Regions from separate parts of the Allobosea sp. ANAM02 genome, predicted to be linked through region 1. Evidence: predicted binding sites of a transcription regulator. Region 1 holds the regulator's gene; each other region holds the start of a gene.
The links. The regulator LexA, encoded in region 1, represses DNA repair genes until DNA is damaged. The targets are predictions, from matches to a motif close to TGTTCNNNNTGTGTTCNG.

Region 2: the regulator LexA is predicted to act here: its motif matches at 2,501-2,518, upstream of OCUBac02_RS12375 (2'-5' RNA ligase family protein).
Region 3: the regulator LexA is predicted to act here: its motif matches at 2,657-2,674, upstream of OCUBac02_RS19925 (DNA recombination protein RmuC).
Region 4: the regulator LexA is predicted to act here: its motif matches at 1,645-1,662, upstream of ruvC (crossover junction endodeoxyribonuclease RuvC).

The regions. Positions count from the first base shown of each region.
Region 1 covers NZ_AP022848.1:2,783,016-2,787,199, forward strand. The annotation lists gene OCUBac02_RS13425 (ComEC/Rec2 family competence protein) at 1-1,551, shown strand, start outside; gene lexA (transcriptional repressor LexA) at 1,545-2,258, opposite strand; gene OCUBac02_RS13435 (molybdopterin molybdotransferase MoeA) at 2,339-3,550, opposite strand; gene moaC (cyclic pyranopterin monophosphate synthase MoaC) at 3,608-4,090, opposite strand; gene trpC (indole-3-glycerol phosphate synthase TrpC) at 4,087-4,184, opposite strand, start outside.
Region 2 covers NZ_AP022848.1:2,556,427-2,560,610, reverse strand. The annotation lists gene tgt (tRNA guanosine(34) transglycosylase Tgt) at 1-185, opposite strand, end outside; gene OCUBac02_RS12385 (ArsC family reductase) at 549-905, opposite strand; gene OCUBac02_RS12380 (glutathione S-transferase N-terminal domain-containing protein) at 1,082-1,789, opposite strand; gene OCUBac02_RS12375 (2'-5' RNA ligase family protein) at 1,907-2,491, opposite strand; gene OCUBac02_RS12370 (M20/M25/M40 family metallo-hydrolase) at 2,694-4,073, shown strand.
Region 3 covers NZ_AP022848.1:4,169,227-4,173,410, forward strand. The annotation lists gene OCUBac02_RS19905 (hypothetical protein) at 1-219, shown strand, start outside; gene truA (tRNA pseudouridine(38-40) synthase TruA) at 232-975, opposite strand; gene fmt (methionyl-tRNA formyltransferase) at 975-1,904, opposite strand; gene def (peptide deformylase) at 2,056-2,592, opposite strand; gene OCUBac02_RS19925 (DNA recombination protein RmuC) at 2,706-3,890, shown strand; gene OCUBac02_RS19930 (HAMP domain-containing methyl-accepting chemotaxis protein) at 4,165-4,184, shown strand, end outside.
Region 4 covers NZ_AP022848.1:1,452,250-1,456,433, forward strand. The annotation lists gene OCUBac02_RS07010 (N-acetyltransferase) at 1-469, opposite strand, end outside; gene ruvA (Holliday junction branch migration protein RuvA) at 466-1,083, opposite strand; gene ruvC (crossover junction endodeoxyribonuclease RuvC) at 1,109-1,624, opposite strand; gene OCUBac02_RS07025 (sulfite exporter TauE/SafE family protein) at 1,787-2,566, shown strand; gene OCUBac02_RS07030 (YebC/PmpR family DNA-binding transcriptional regulator) at 2,682-3,428, opposite strand; gene OCUBac02_RS07035 (globin-coupled sensor protein) at 3,651-4,184, shown strand, end outside.

The DNA.
Region 1 (4,184 bases):
ATGCGTCTCGCCATCGACGTGACGATCGACCGCGCCCGCAATGCGCTGACCAGGCGCATCGCCGAGGTCGGAGGCGGGCAGGGCGGGGCGGTTGCCGCCGCGCTCGTCACCGGCAAGCGCGGCCTGATCACGGAAGCCACGAACAACGACCTGCGCGCCGCCGGCATCTACCACATCGTCTCGATCTCGGGCCTGCACATGGTGCTGGCGGCCGGGACCATCTTCTGGCTGGTCCGCGCGCTGCTGGCCTTGTCGCAGACGGTGGCGCTGCACTGGCCGGTCAAGAAGCTCGCGGCGGTCGCGGCCATGATCGGCGCAACCGCCTATTGCATCTTTTCCGGCAGCGATGTCGCGACCGAGCGCTCGCTGATCATGACGCTGGTCATGCTCGGGGCGATTCTGGTCGATCGTGCGGCGCTGAGCATGCGCAATCTCGCGCTCGCCGCCATGATCGTGCTGCTGCGCGAGCCGGAGGCGCTGCTGGGGCCGAGCTTCCAGATGTCCTTCGGCGCGGTCGCGGCGCTGATCGCCTTCGCCGAGCGCTGGGAAAGGAGAGATCGCAGCGAGCCGCCGCCCGCGTTGCCGTGGCCGCTCGGATCGATCTGGATGGCGGCGCTCGGCATCCTCGTCACCACCATGCTGGCGACCGCCGCGACCGCGCCTTTCGGCGCCTATCATTTCCAGACCTTCAATCCCTTCGGCCTGCTCGGCAACGCCATGGCGCTGCCCTTCGTCTCGCTTTTCGTGATGCCGGCGGCGGTATTCGGCGTGCTCGCCTATCCGTTCGGACTGGACTGGCCGGCCTGGGCCCTGATGGGGTTGGCTTCCGACGTGGTGCTCAAGGTCGCGCATTGGGTCGCGTCCATCGATCACTCCACCGTGACGGTCGCGGCCTTCGGCCCCGCGGTGCTGGCGTGCTTCGCGATGGCGTTACTGTGGCTTGCGCTCTGGACGACGGCCTGGCGATGGCTGGCGGCTGTGCCGCTGGTCTTCGGCGTCGCCATCGCCGGCAAGCCGGAACGGCCGGAAATCCTGATCGAGCGCGACGGCTCGGGTCTGGCCGTGCGCGGCGCCGACGGGCGCCTCGCCATCGCCGGAAAGCCCAGCCGCTTCGTTCTGCAGCAATGGCTCGCGGCCGATGGCGACAGCCGCTCACCCGACGATCCGACATTGCGCGCCGGCATCGCCTGCGATCGTCTGGCTTGCGTCGCGCAGACGGCCGACAAGCGCACGATTTCCTATACGCGCGAGCGCCTCGCCATCATCGAGGACTGCCTACGGGCCGATCTCGTCGTCACCGCGATCCCCTGGAGCGGGACCTGCAAGGCCAGGCTGATCGAGCGGATGGCGCTTACGCGCGACGGCGCAACCTCGCTCTATCGCAAGGCATCGGGGTGGAGCAGCCGAACCTCGGAGCCGAGCGATGCCGAGCGCCCATGGAGCCGCCGGCGCGAAGCTCGTCCGGCGGCGTCGGCCAACCAACCCACCGCCGCACGCTCGGCATCGTCGGCCGACAGCGACCCCGCCCCCGACACGGAACGCCTTCAGTAACGCCGCATCAGGTTGACGAGGCGGCCCTGGATCTTGACCCGGTCGGGCCCAAGCACGCGGGTCTCATAGGCGGGGTTCGCCGCCTCAAGCGCAATGGAGGAGCCGCGCTTGCGCAGGCGCTTCAGCGTCGCCTCTTCGTCGTCGATCAGGGCCACGACGATATCGCCGGTATTGGCGGTGTCCTGCCGGCGGATGACGACCGTGTCGCCGTCGAGGATGCCGGCCTCAACCATCGAATCGCCCCGCACTTCCAGCGCGTAATGCTCGCCGGAGCCGAGCATGTCCGGCGGCAGCGAGACCGTGTGGCTGCGGCTCTGGATCGCCGAGATCGGCGTGCCCGCCGCGATCCGGCCCATGACGGGGATGGCGATGGCATGCCGGCTGTCGTCCTCGACCGCCGCGGGCCGGGGCTTGGCGACGCTCGGCTGCGCGCCCAGGCCGCCCTGAACGACGGCCGGGTTGAAGCGCGGGCGCGGCTGCGGGGCGCCGAGCCCGTCCGGCATCTTGATGACCTCGAGCGCGCGCGCCCGGTTCGGCAGACGGCGGATGAAGCCGCGCTCCTCCAGCGCCATGATCAAGCGGTGGATGCCGGATTTCGAGCGCAGGTCGAGCGCGTCCTTCATCTCGTCGAAGGAGGGGGGTACGCCACTTTCGCGCAAGCGTTCCTGGATGAAGCGCAGGAGTTCGTGTTGCTTGCGTGTCAGCATGGTCGCCGCCAGCCCCTCAAAGCGCAGATTCGAAACAAAGCACGAACACCATACGCGTTCTGCTTGTGTTCCGCAAGTTGCTACCGCAAGGGCAGAATCCGGCAGGCATCGCCCTTCCTGGCCGGGGCGGCATGGGCCGGGCGGATCGTCAGGGCCTGCGCCCGCGCCAGCGTGCCGAGCGTCGAGGAATCCTGCCGGTCGAAGGGCGTCGCGAGCCAGCCTTCCGGCGTCAGCGCGAGCTCCGAGCGAAGGTAATCTTCCCGCTCGTCATTGCCGGGCATGTCGCGGCCGAGGATGGCGGGGATGCTGCGGTCGCGATCGGCATCGGCGATGCCGAGCAGCGCCTCGATCAGGGGCAGGACGAAGAGATGGCCGCAGACGATCGAGGAGACCGGGTTGCCCGGCAGGCCGACCACGACCATCCGGCCGAGCCGCCCGGTCATCATCGGCTTGCCCGGCCGCATAGCGATCTTCCAGAAGCCGAGCGCCATGCCGGCGCGCGTCAGCGCCTCCTGCACGAGATCATGCGCGCCGACGGAGGCACCGCCCAGCGTGATCAGCACATCGGCATCGGCCTCGCTCGCCCTTGCGATCTTGCTGGCCAGATCAGCATGGTCGTCGCGGGCGATGCCGAGATCGAGCACGGTGCCGCCGGCCTTCTCGACAAGCGCGGCCAGCGAGAACGAGTTCGAGGCGACAATCTGGTCGCGGCCGACCGGCTCGCCGGGCGACACCAGTTCGTCGCCGGTGGCGAGGATCGCGACACGCGGCTTGCGCCGGACGGGCAGGGTCGGATGCCCCATCGCGGCGGCAAGGCCGAGCGCCGCGCTGTCGAGCACGCGGCCGGCGGAGAGCAGGACGTCGCCTTCGTGGAAATCCAGCCCCGCGGCGCGCAGGAACTTGCCCTTGGCAGGCGGCACACGGACGCGGATGACCGGGCTTCCGACGCCGTCGGCATCTTCCTGCATCAGGATGGTGTCGGCGCCCTCAGGCATCGGCGCGCCCGTGAAGATGCGCACGGCTTCTCCCGGTCCGACGGCGCCCTCATAGGCCCGGCCGGCAGCGGATTCGCCGATCACCGAGAGCGACACGCCTTCCGCCATCTCGTCGCCGCGCACGGCATAGCCGTCCATGGCGGAATTGGCGAAGGGCGGCTGGGTCCTGAGCGCCTTGACCTCGCCGGCCAGCACCCGCCAGGCGCATTGCGCCAGCGGCAGGGCTTCCGCCTCGGCCGGTCCCGGAATGCTGTCGAGCAGCGCCTTGCGCGCGACGGGAACCGGGGTGAGCGCCATCAGAGCATGATGCCGAAAAGTGGGAACCGGTTTTCGGATGACATCATGCTCATTCCTTTAGCCAACTTTCGCCTCGTAATCGCCGGACTGGCCGCCGGATTTGTGCAGCAGGCGGATATTCTCGATCCGCATCGCCCGGTCGACGGCCTTGACCATGTCGTAGACCGTCAGGCAGGCGACGGAGACGGCGGTCAGCGCCTCCATCTCGACGCCGGTCTGGCCCTTCATCTTGACCTCGGCACGCACGCGCACGCCTGGCAGGGCCTCGTCGATGGCGAGGTCGACGGCGATCTTGCTCAGCAGCAGCGGGTGGCACAGCGGGATCAGCTCATGCGTGCGCTTCGCCGCCATGATGCCGGCGAGGCGCGCGGTGCCGAGCACATCGCCCTTCCTGGCGTTGCCATCGCGCACGATCGCGATCGTCTCCGGCGCCATGACGACCTGGCCCTCGGCGACCGCGATGCGGGTCGTCTCGGCCTTGCCGCCGACATCGACCATATGCGCCTGGCCTTGCGCGTCGAGATGGCTGAGCCGGCTCACGCCGCGACGGCCTTGCCGGTGAGCAGCGCCTGCGTTGCGGTGGTGACGTCGGCCTGCCGCATCAGGCTCTCGCCGACGAGGAAGGTATTCACGC
Region 2 (4,184 bases), 230 kb from region 1:
TGCTCGGGGTACATACCCTTCACGGTCGCGGCGGTGCCGACCGGCATGAAGGCCGGCGTGCGGATGACGCCGCGCGGCATGCTGATCGCGCCGGTGCGCGCCGCGCCGTCGCGGGCCGCGACCTTGAAGGTGAATTCGGGTGTGGCAGCGGTTTGCGGCTGCAGGACTTGGGGCTCGACGGTCATGGCCTGCGAGGTAGAGCAGCGCGCGGGTTTAGGGAAGTGACCCGCGCGCCGGATGGCCGTTCCTCGCCGTCATGAGCGAACCGAACTCTCCACAACCGGATGCCGTCTTGAACCGCGGGGAACCCCTCTCCTGCATCGAAGCCGGCTGTTGCCGACTTCGACACTATACGACGCCCATCTCGGGCAAGCCCGAGATGGGCGAGAGGGTCAGGGGTGAGGTGTAGGTCCCTGGGCCAGTGAAGCGCTGCCGCCATAGCAGCAACGGTCAGGTCACGGCCAAAACGTCCAACAGACTCCCCCTCACCCTGCCGTCTCCCTCCGGGAGAGGGTTCCCCGCGCTGTCCGCGCGTTCCTTAGCGAGCCTCAACTCCTCGATACCGCGGCCGCGTAAATCTCCGGCTTGAAGCCGACGATCGTCCTGCCCTGGCCCAGATCGAGCACCGGACGCTTGATCATCGAGGGCTGCGCCAGCATCAGCGCGATCGCCTTCTCGGCATCGAGCCCCTGCTTCTCGGCATCCGGCAGCGCGCGGAAGGTCGTGCCGGCGCGGTTAAGCACCGTCTCCCAGCCGTGCTCCTTGACCCAACGCTCAAGCGACGCCTTGTCGACCCCGCTCGCCTTGTAGTCATGGAACGCGACGGCGACGCCATGGCCGTCGAGCCAGGCCCGCGCCTTCTTCATCGTGTCGCAGTTCTTGATGCCGTAGATCGTCTTGGCCACGCTTGAGCGCCCCTCAATCTCATTGAAAGTATATCGAGCCCTCATCCTGAGGAGCCATTCCGCTTGGGAATGGCGTCTCGAAGGATGTTCCAGGAGACTCCGGAGACACCTGGAACGCCCTTCGAGACGGCCCTTCGGGCCTCCTCAGGACGAGGGCTGACGTTCTAAATCAAACCTCAGGCCGGGCGCTTCGGGCTGTCGAGGCCGCGCTGCACGGCCGGGCGCGACAGGCAGCGCTCCAGCCAGATCGGCACATGGGTCAGCTTGGCATAGTCGACGAGTTCGCCCGCGCCGTAGAATCCGACGAGATTGCGCACCCAGCCGAGGATCGCGATATCGGCGATGCTGTAGTCGTCGCCCATGATCCAGGTGCGGCTCGCCAGCCGGTCCTCGAGCACGCCGAGCAGGCGCTTGCTCTCATTGGCGTAGCGGTCGCGCGGACGCTTGTCCTCGTATTCGCGGCCGGCGAATTTGTGGAAGAAGCCGAGCTGGCCGAACATCGGGCCGATCGCCGCCATCTGGAAGAACACCCACTGGATGGTCTCGTAGCGGGCGGCAGGGTCCTTCGGCAGGAGCTTGCCGGTCTTCTCGGCGAGATAGAGCAGGATCGCGCCGGATTCCCAAAGGCCGAACGGCTTTCCGTCCGGGCCGTTGGGGTCGATGATCGCCGGGATCTTGCCGTTGGGGTTCAGCGACAGGAATTCCGGCCCCCAGGTCTCGTTCTTGCCGATATCGATGGCATGCGGCTCGTAGGGCAGTTCCAGCTCCTCCAGCGCGATCGAGACCTTCACGCCGTTGGGCGTCGGCAGCGAATAGAGCTGGATACGGTCGGGATGCGCTGCCGGCCAGCGCCTGGTGATCGGGAAAGCGGACAAATCGGCCATGACAGGCTCCGTCTGAATCGGATGGGCTTCGGCCGGAAACGATAGAGCCGACCGCGCCCAAAGCAACGGCGCAGCATCCCGATCGCCGCAAAGCGGCCTTGCACGGCTGCATGGAGTTCAGCCGAGCGGCCAGGAGCCCAGGATGACGTATTTCCTGTTATCGATGCTCTCGATCAGCACGAACGCGCGCACCTGCCAGCGCAGCTCGGGCAGATCGATCGGCTCCCGACGTCTCCGGTCGTAGAACAGCGTGACATGCGGCTGGAAGCTTGATCCATCGACCTTGAGGCCGGCATGCCGCAAGTCATCAAGCAGCGTGGCAGACAAACTGTTGGCAGCAGGCAAATCCGCCCGTGTCGTCAGGGAGAATGCGTATTTCGGCGGCTTTCCGAAGCTTGCGGCCTGATCGAACATGACGGCGAAGGACGTCCTCCGAATCGCGTCGGCGACCGTGCGTGCCATCGCGATGCTCTGCCCGAACGAGCCGTCGGGCACAGCAATTCCACGCAAGGTCACATGATACTTGTCCGGCCCGCGCAGCCGGTTCGAGGCGCGAAGCCGCGCGTTCAACTCACCGGCAAGCTTATGGATTCGCTGCTTCGCTTCGATATCCGGAAGGAGCGCGAAGAAATAGCGGGGTGGGCGGTGGACTTCTCGCGGCTGAAACTCCCGCTCACCGTCGAGGTCGAGAACGAGCTGCATATCCAATGATAGAACAAAAAAAGAACAATACAAGCGATAATCCGACCAGCGAAAATCGCAAGGCTGCCAGTCGCCGCGACAGCCCGGCCCGCGCTTGAGCGCCGCAGACCCCGCGTCTAGGCTGCCCGCGACAGCCGCTCGGCCGCCGCTTGCGCCCCCGCTCGGCGGTCGGCACGGATTCCTCTCCAGTCAGGCATTGTCTATGGCTTCCTCAGACGCACTCGCCGCGGTCTTCGACCATATCGAGACCAATCGCAGCGCCTTCCTCGACCGCCTCGTCGCCTATCTGCGCCATCCCAGCATCAGCGCCGAGAATATCGGCATCGCCGAGGTCGGCCTGCTGCTCGTCGACATGCTCACGGAGATCGGCCTCGAAACCAGTCTCGTCCCGACCGAGGGCCACCCGGTCGTCGTCGCGCGCAGGGAGAAGGCGCCGGGCAAGCCGACCGTGCTGCTCTACGGCCATTACGACGTGCAGCCGCCGGACCCGCTCGATAAGTGGGTGTCGCCCCCGTTCGAGCCGACGATCCGCGACGGACGCCTCTATGCGCGCGGCGTCGGCGACAACAAGGGCCAGCACTTCGCCCAGATCCTCGCGATCGAATCTCATCTCAAGGTCCATGGCGAACTGCCCTGCAACGTCATCCTCGTGCTCGAGGGCGAGGAAGAGATCGGCAGCCCGAACATCGCCGGCTTCGTCCGTGCCAACCCGCATCTGCTCAAGGCCGACCTCGCCGTCACCGCCGACGGCCCGCGCCATGCCAGTGGCGCGCCCACCATCAAGTTCGGCTCGCGCGGCGTCGTCTCCTTCGACCTGCGCTGCCGCCATGCCAGCCGCGACGTCCATTCCGGCAATTTCGGCGGCGTCGTGCCGAACCCGATCTGGACGCTGGTCCATCTCCTCGCCACGATGAAGAACCCCGAGGGGGAGATCACCATCGACGGGCTGCACGATGCCATCGAGCCGCCGAATGCGGAGGACCTGGAAGCGGTCGAACGCCTGCCGCTCGACATCGAGGCCTTCAAGAAGGGGCTCGGCCTCACTCGCCTCGACGCGCCGGCCGACCGGCCCTTCTACGAGCGTCTCTGCTTCCGGCCGACGCTGACGATCAACGGCTTCCATGGCGGCTATGGCGGGCCGGGCACCAAGACCGTGCTGCCGAACGAAGCGTTGGTGAAATGCGATATCCGCCTCGTCGAGGCGCAGGACCCGGAGGACATCCTGCGCAAGGTCCGGGCTCATGTCGAAAAGCACGCGCCCGAGGTCGAGTTCGTCGCCGAGGAAAAGGGCATGCAGCCCTCAAAGACCGCGATCGCCTCGCCCTATACCGCGCCGTTGCGGCGCGCCTTCGTGGCGGCGCAGGGCGAGGAGCCCCTGCTGATCCCGGCCGGGTTCGGCAGCCTGCCGAACTACGTCTTCACCAAGATCCTCGGCATTCCCGCCTTCGTGACGCCCTACGCCAATCACGACGAGGCCAACCACGCCCCCAACGAGAACATGACGCTGGACTGCTTCTATAGCGGCCTGCGCACCGGCGCAGCCCTGCTGCACGAACTCGGGCAGTTGGGTAAGCAGGGCTGAGAGGCGCTATCGGGCAGCCATGGAGGCCGTCATGCTCGGGCTTGACCCGAGCATCTCAGGCCGAAAAGGGCACCCAGCGCCTCTTCCGGCCGGAGATTCTCGGATCTCCGC
Region 3 (4,184 bases), 1.4 Mb from region 1:
AGCCTGATGGCGATCCCGGCGGCGGTCTTCGCGGTCGGCTGGGCGCCGCCGACGCTGGCGATCGTGCAATCGCTGTTCTTCGCGGCGGTCGTGCTGCGGCTGCGCTATTGCGTGGCGCGCGCCGTCTTCGGAGCGGAGAGCCGGGGCATCGCCATGACGCTGGTCGTCGCCAGCGTCATGCTCGATTACGGCGTCACCCGGCTGTTCGGCCTGTTCTGAGGCGCTTGCGCCTCACTCGGCGTAGTCGACGCCAGCGAGATAGAGCCCACAGGACGGCGCCAGTGCCGCGCATTGCGAGCGGTCGCGCGCCGCCAGGACCTTGCCGACCTTGTTCTCCGGCCAGCGGCCCATGCCCACCATCTTCAGGCAGCCGACGATCGAGCGCACCTGATGATGCAGGAAGGAGCGGGCGTGGACATAGACCACGATCTCGGAGCCCTCGCGGCGGACATCGCAGCGGTCGAGCGTGCGGATCGGGCTGTTGGCCTGGCATTCGGCGGCGCGGAAAGTGGTGAAGTCATGCTGTCCGAGCAGCGCCTTGGCCGCGCGGTCCATCGCCTCGTGATCGAGCTTGACCGGCACATGCCAGACCCGCTCGCGCTCCAGCGCCGGCTGGGCGCGGCGGTCGAGGATGCGATAGATGTAATAGCGACGGCGCGCCGAGATGCGGGCGTCGAAATCATCCGGCACCAGCTCGGCACTGAGCACCGCGACCGGAAGCCGCTTCAGCCGGGCATTGGTCGCATCACGCACGACATCGGTGCGCCATTCCCTGCCGATATCGACATGGGCGACCTGATGGGTGGCATGGACGCCGGCATCGGTCCGGCCGGCGCAATGCAGCCTGACGGGATGGCCGCAGAAGGCCTCGACCGCCTCCTCGACGCTCTGCTGCACGGACGGGCCGTTGAGCTGGCGCTGCCAGCCCGAGAACGGCGTGCCGTCGTACTCGATGACGAGCTTGTAGCGCGGCATCAGAGCTTGGCACCGGCTCCGAGCCGGGCGCCGCGCAGGAATTCGGCCCCGCTCATCGGCGCCTTGCCGGCGCGCTGGACCTGCAGCAGCTTCACCGCGCCGACGGCACAGGCGACAGTGCCTTCGTCATCGAGCAGCGTGCCGGGCTCGGCCGCGCCGCCGGCGCGGGCCGTGCGCAGGATCTTCAGACGCTCCGGCCCCTTGCCGAGATCGATCTCGGCGAAGGCTCCGGGGAATGGCGAGAGGCCGCGCACGAGGTCATGGACCTGCTGCGCCGGCAGGGCCCAGCTCAGCTTCGCTTCGGTATTGGCGATCTTGCTGGCGTAAGTCGCGCCCTCTTCCGGCTGCGGCGTGAACTGCAGGCCGCCGCGACCGAGCGCCGCGAGCGCGCGCACCATCAGGTCGGCGCCGAGCAGGCTGAGCTGATCGTGCAATTCGCCGGCCGTCATGTCCGGGCCGATCGTCAGGTTCTCGACCATGGCGACGGGGCCGGTATCGAGGCCGGCTTCCATCTTCATCACGCAGACGCCGCTCTCGGCGTCGCCGGCCATGATCGCCCGCTGGATCGGGGCGGCACCGCGCCAGCGCGGCAGCAGCGAAGCATGGAGATTGAGGCAGCCGAGTTCGGGCAGGTCGAGGATCGCCTGAGGCAGTATCATGCCATAGGCGACGACGACGGCGACATCGGCCTCTTGCGAGGCGATGATCTCGGCCTGGTCCGGCGTCTTGAGCGTCTTAGGGGTAAAGACCGGGATGCCGAAGCGCTCGGCGGCCCGATGCACCGGCGAGGGCTTCAATTCGAGGCCCCGCCCCGCCTGCGCCGGGGCGCGGGTGTAGCAGGAGACGACCTCGTGGCCCTGCCCCACGATCTCGGTCAGCACCGGCACGGCGAAATCCGGCGTGCCCATGAAGATGACGCGCAAACTCATAAGCTGAACTTGTCTCCATAGCGGCGGTCATCCCGGGCGACCGCAGGGAGACCCGGGACCTATTCCGGAACCTCTCCTGCGGGCGCTCCGGCATGGATCCCGGATCTGCGCTTCGCTCCGTCCGGGATGACGGCGCGCGGATTGGAAAACCTCAGGCCGCCGAGCGCTTGGCCGCCTTGGCGAATTTCTTGGTGACGCGCTCGCGCTTCAGGCGCGAGAGATGGTCGATGAAGAGCACGCCGTCGAGATGGTCGATCTCGTGCTGCAGACAGGTGGCGAGCAGGCCGTCGGCCGCGATCTCCTGCGTCTTGCCGTCGAGATCCACGAAGCGGACCTTCACTTCGGCGGGGCGCTCGACCTCCTCGTAATATTCGGGAATCGAGAGGCAACCCTCCTCATAGGCGCTGAATTCCTCCGAGGACCAAGTGATCTGCGGGTTGATGAAGACCTGCGGCTTCCGCGGCTCGGGCTCCTCGCCCTCCTTCGCCTCGGGCTTCGACAGGTCGATCGTCACCACGCGCAGCGGCACGCCGATCTGGATTGCGGCGAGGCCAATGCCGGGCGCGTCGTACATCGTCTCGAACATGTCCGCGACCAGCGCCTTGATCTCGGGCGTGACCATCTCGACCGGCTTCGAGACGAGGCGAAGCTGGGCGTCGGGCAGGATGACGAGCGGGCGAACGGACATGGGATTCCAGGGGAAAAGAGCTGCTGAACCGGGGACATAAGCATTTGTGGGAGAGCGGTCAAACTGTTCCGCTTTCGTTCGCTATTCCCCACCGAATCGGCTACGCTCGACTTATGAACGAGCTTGCTTTCACACTGCTGGAGCGCCCTGTGACCTGGGCCGAGGCCGCATCGGGCTTCGCGGCCCTGAGCCTCGCTCTGCTCTTGATGGCGGTGATCGCCGGCTGGCGCGGCGGCAAGAGCCGCGCGATCGAGGCCGCGATGGCGGCCGAGCGCGCCCGAGAGATGGACGACAAGGTCGCCGAGATGAACCGCCAGCAGGCGGAGCTCGCCGGCCGAATGCAGTCGATGGCCGAGATCCTCTCGACCCGGCAGGGCGATCTCGCGCGGCTCGTCGCCGAGCGGATGGACGGCCTGCGCCAGCAGGTCGGCGCCGGGCTCGAACGCAACGTCCAGCAGACCACCGAGAGCCTCGGCAAGCTGCAGGAACGGCTCGCGGTGATCGACCACGCCCAGAAGAACCTGACGGACCTCACCTCGGAGGTCGTGACGCTCCGGGACGTGCTCGCCAACAAGCAGGCGCGCGGCGCCTATGGCCAGGGCCGGATGGAGGCGATCATCCGCGACGGCCTGCCCGCCGCCTTCTTCGCCTTCCAGCCGCAATTGTCGAACGGCAAGCGGCCGGATTGCCTGGTCACGCTGCCGGGCGATGGACGCGGCCTCGTCATCGACGCCAAGTTCCCGCTGGAAAGCTTCACGCTCTTGCGCGAGGCGCGCGGCGACGATGCCAGGAAGGCGGCCGGCCAGCGCGTGCGCAACGATGTCGGCGTGCATGTGAAGGATATCGCGGAGCGCTATTTCCTGCCGGGCGAGACGCAGGACGTCGCCTTGCTCTTCGTGCCGTCCGAGTCGATCTATGCCGACCTGCACGAGCATTTCGACGATGTTGTGCAGCGGGCGCACCGGGCCCGGATCATGATCGTCTCGCCTTCGCTGCTGGCGCTGGCGATCCAGCTCATGCAATCGCTGGTGCGCGATGCGCGGATGCGCGAAGAGGCGCAGGTCATCCAGAGCGAGGTCGGCAAGCTGCTCGACGACGTGCGCCGGCTCGGCGAGCGTGTCGACAAGCTCGACAATCATTTCCGGCAGGCGCAGGACGATGTCGGCCAGATCAAGACTTCGGCCGGCAAGGTCACCAGCCGCGCCGAGAAGATCGGCGCGCTCGATTTCGACGACGAGAAGAGCGAGCCTAAACTGCCCTTCGCCAAGGGGCTGGAGTTGAAGCGCGCCGCCGAATAGGCCGCCGTCATAGGCCTATTCGAGCAAGGTCCGCCGATCACGATCAGTCCGTCTCTCAAAGAGAACTCAGTCGCGCCAGCATATGACGAAATGCAACCTTAGCGATTATTCCTGCCTGCATAAGCAAAACCACAACCTGAAGTCATTCATTTCTGTAACGGCCGTTAGAATAGCCTTAAACATTATTCGAAAGATTTAAGCGCGGTTTTTCGATCACGATGTTCGAATGACACGACCTGTCTGGGGATCAACCCGGTTCCGCCGGAAAGCAGGCATGTCGAGCGGCCGGCCTGA
Region 4 (4,184 bases), 1.3 Mb from region 1:
TGGCGTCGTGGATCGGAATGTCCTTGTACCCCGTCTTGATGATATCAGGCACGACCGAGCGATAGGCGTCGATCGCTTCGAGATAAAGCCCCGAGAGGCGAAAGCCACGGCGCTGGTAGAAGGTCATGCCCGGCATGTTGTCATTGGTCAGCATCGCCTTGAGCGTCCTGGCACCGGCCTTGCGCGCCGCGAAGATGACGGCGTCGAGCATCCGGATCGCGACGCCTTCGCCGGGCCTGAGCGAGTGGAGCGCGCAGAGATAGGCATTTTCGCCCCGGAGCGTCCAGCTCGCCAGCGCGGCCGTGCGGCCGGAAGGTTCGTAGAGGCCGAGCGCGTCGATCTCGGCGACGTCATAGACGTGCAGGTCGATCATCATGCTCTGCGAGCCCCAGCTCGCCAGCATGATGCGGCAGAGCTCGGTCTTGTCGGTGACGACGCGCAATTGAAGCTCGTCTGGCTCCTCGCTCACTTCGCCAGTTCCTTCAGGCCCAGCTTGATCAACTGGGCCGTGCCGGCACCATCGCCGGCGGTCTTGGCGGCAGCAGCCACGGCGGCGACCGCCTGCGCCTGAGGATAGCCGAGATTGGCGAGCGCCGACACGGCGTCGGCGATCGGCTGCGGCAGCTTCCGGTCCTCTAGCGCGCCGGAGAGCTGCACGACGCCCGGATCGATATGGCCGAAGGCCGGGGCCTTGTCCTTGAGTTCGGCGCAGAGGCGCTGCGCGAGCTTCGGGCCGACGCCGGGTGCGCGGGCGATCGCGGCCTTGTCGTTGGTGGTGATGGCGGTGGCGAGCGCGCCGGGATCGAGCGTCGAGAGGATCGCGAGCGCGACCTTGGCGCCGACGCCCTGCACGACCTGCATCAGGCGGAACCAGTCGCGCTCGACATCGGACATGAAGCCGTAGAGGCGGATCGCGTCCTCGCGGACATGGGTCTCGATCGAGAGCGCGGCCGCCTCGCCCGGCTGGGGCAGGCGCTGGAGCGTGCGCGCCGAGCACTGCACGACATAGCCGACGCCCTGGACGTCGATGATGACGTGGTCCTCGCCATAGGAATCGATCAGGCCCTTGAGCTTGCCGATCATCGTCTCGTTCCCTCGGCCGTCTTCATCAACCCGCCACGCGCATCTGTGCGACCAGCGCCTTCATGCCGCGATGCTGGGCATGGCAGATCGCGACGGCGAGCGCGTCCGCGGCATCGGCCGAGGAGGTCTCGGCCTTGGGCAGCAGCACGCGGATCATCGCCTGGACCTGCTTCTTGTCGGCATGGCCGACGCCGACCACGGTCTTCTTGACGAGATTGGCGGCGTATTCCGCGACATCGAGCCCGGCGAGCGCCGGCACGACCAGCGCGATGCCGCGGGCCTGGCCAAGCTTCAGCGCCGATTGCGGGTCGCGGTTGATGAAGGTCTCTTCCACGGCGGCCTCATGCGGGCGATGCGCGGCGAGGACCTTGTTCAGGCCTTCGTGCAATTGCCGCAGGCGCTCGCCGAGCGAGAGGGTGCCGTCGCTCTCGATGCAGCCGCAGGCGACGAAGGAGAGCTTGCTGCCTTCCGAAATCACGATGCCCCAGCCGGTTTTGCGGAGGCCGGGATCGATGCCGAGGATGCGAATCGGAGGAGCCATGATGCCTGCAAACTAGCGGATGTTTCGGATTTGTCCCGCGTCGAGACGCGGGCAGGTTCGGGCTGGATGAATTCCCCTGATCGATGACATCAAAAAGGAAAGTTGTTCTTGCCGCCGGCCTGCGGGCATGGTTCGCAGCATCTTTCGTCTCCGGCCGGCTCCATGTCCTCGATCCTGTCTTCCTTCATGCCGGGCGTCAGCGCCGACGGCATCGCCGTTCTGCTGGCCGCGACGCTGCTCGGCGGGCTGGTCCGCGGCTTCACGGGCTTCGGTTTCGCCATGGTGTTCATGCCGCTGGCCTCGGTCGTGCTCGGACCGGTCGCGGCGCTCGGCCTGATCTGGTTCATCGACCTGCCTTTCGCGCTGCCGATCGCGGCGCGCAGCGCCAGGACGGCCGAATGGCGCGAGATCCTGCCGCTGCTGCTGACGGCGACTTTGGCACTGCCGGCCGGCATCTGGCTGCTGATCTGGCTCGATCGCGAGACGATGCGCTGGGTGCTGGCCTCGCTCGTGCTGATCGCGGTCGGGCTGATGGCGTCGGGCTGGCGCTATCACGGGCGACCGACGATCACGCTCTCGCTCGGCGTCGGGGCCCTGTCGGGGCTGTTCAACGGCATGGCCTCGATCGGCGGCATGCCGCTCGCGGTGTTCTGGCTCGGTGCGCAACGCAACGACCGGCACAAGACGCGGGCCAATCTGCAGACCTTCTTCGGCGTCTCGACGCTGATCAGCGGCGCGGTCCTGTGGTCGAAGGGGATTCTGACGCTCGGCGCGCTGACGATGGCGGTTCCGCTCTTCGCGGTCTACGGCGCCGGGCTCTGGGCCGGCACGCATGGCTTCCGGCTGGCCTCGGAGGAGACGTTCCGGCGCGGGGCCTATCTGGTGATCTTCCTCAGCGCGTTGATCAGCCTGCCGCTGTGGGATGTCGTGATCGGGCGGTGACGGAGATCGTCATGCCCGGGCTTGACCCGGGCATCTCAGGACGAAAGGGCGCCTCTTCCTGTGAGAGATTCCCGGGTCTGCGCTTCGCTTCGCCCGAGAATGACGTGTTTCAAGATCAGGCGCTGAGCTTGGCCATGATGTCGTCGGCAATCTCGAAATTGGCGAAGACGTTCTGGACGTCGTCGTCGTTGTCGAGGGCTTCCATCAGACGCATCATCGAGCCGGCCTTCTCCTCATCGAGCGGGGCGGTCGTGGTCGGGCGCCAGACGGGCTTGGCCGAGGCGGGAGCGCCGAGCGAAGCTTCCAGTGCCTTGGAAACCTCGTTCAGCGCGTCGAAGGCGCATAGGATGGTGTGGCCGTTCTCGTCCGAGATCACGTCGTCTGCGCCGGCCTCGATCGCGGCTTCCATCAGCTTGTCGGCATCGCCCGCCTCCGGCGGATAGCTGATCTCGCCGACGCGGTTGAACATGAAGGACACGGAATTGCTTTCGCCGAGCGCGCCGCCCGACTTGGTGAAATAGGAGCGCACGGCGGAGGCGGTGCGGTTGCGGTTGTCGGTCAGCGCCTCGACGATGACGGCGGCGCCGCCCGGGCCGTAGCCCTCGTAGCGGACCTCGTCATAATTGTCGCCTTCGCCGCCGGCGGCCTTGTTGATGGCGCGCTGGATATTGTCCTTCGGCATGTTCTCGGCGCGCGCGGCAAGCACGGCCATGCGCAGGCGCGGGTTCATGTTCGGGTCGGGCATGCCCATCTTGGCGGCGACGGTGATCTCGCGGGCCAGTTTCGAGAACAGCTTGGAGCGCACGGCATCCTGCTTGCCCTTGCGGTGCATGATGTTCTTGAACTGTGAATGGCCGGCCATGGGAACTCGCTGCCCTTTGATGAGATGGAACCATGGAATATTGCCTGCGGTGCGCACCACAGGCGATCGGTCGGCCTTATAGGCGCCGGTTTCCGCGGCAGGCAAGCGCCTGTCGTCGGTCACGGCCCGAATCGGAGTGAACAGGACGTTAAGTCATTCTTTGCCACGGCGCGGCATGATGGCTTCACCCGCCACGCCGTCCTCCTCAAAGCCTGCGAAGCCGTGACATCCAATTCCATCGCCGCGCAGGAACATCGATTCCGCGCATTCCGGATATTCGACGAGGACATCGTTCTTCTCGGTTCGCTCTCGGACTTCGCTCGCGGCCGTCTGCCGCATCTGCTGGAAAACCTGCACGACCAGTTCGCCCCCTGGCCGGAGATCGCGCAGGCCCTTCGGCAGCCCGATGTGCATGAGCGGCGGCTGTCGCACTGGATCAGGCTCGCATCCGGCGACCTTCGCGAAGGCTACACCGAATCGGCCCATAGTCTGGCGAGCGTGTTCCACGAGCACGGCGTACCGGTCCATGCCGTGGTGATCTGCCATGCGATCGTCTCGAACGCCATCATCGTCGAACTCGGCCTGGACCGTCAGAGCATGATGGGATTGTCCCGGCTTTGGCGGAGGCGCGAGCTCGATCGCCGGATGGCGACGCGCACGGCACTGTCGAAGGCGACGCAGCTCGATCTCGAATTGCTGCTGGAGACCTATTCCGTCGTCCAGCAGGAGAGCCGTGACCGCACGCGCCACCAGATC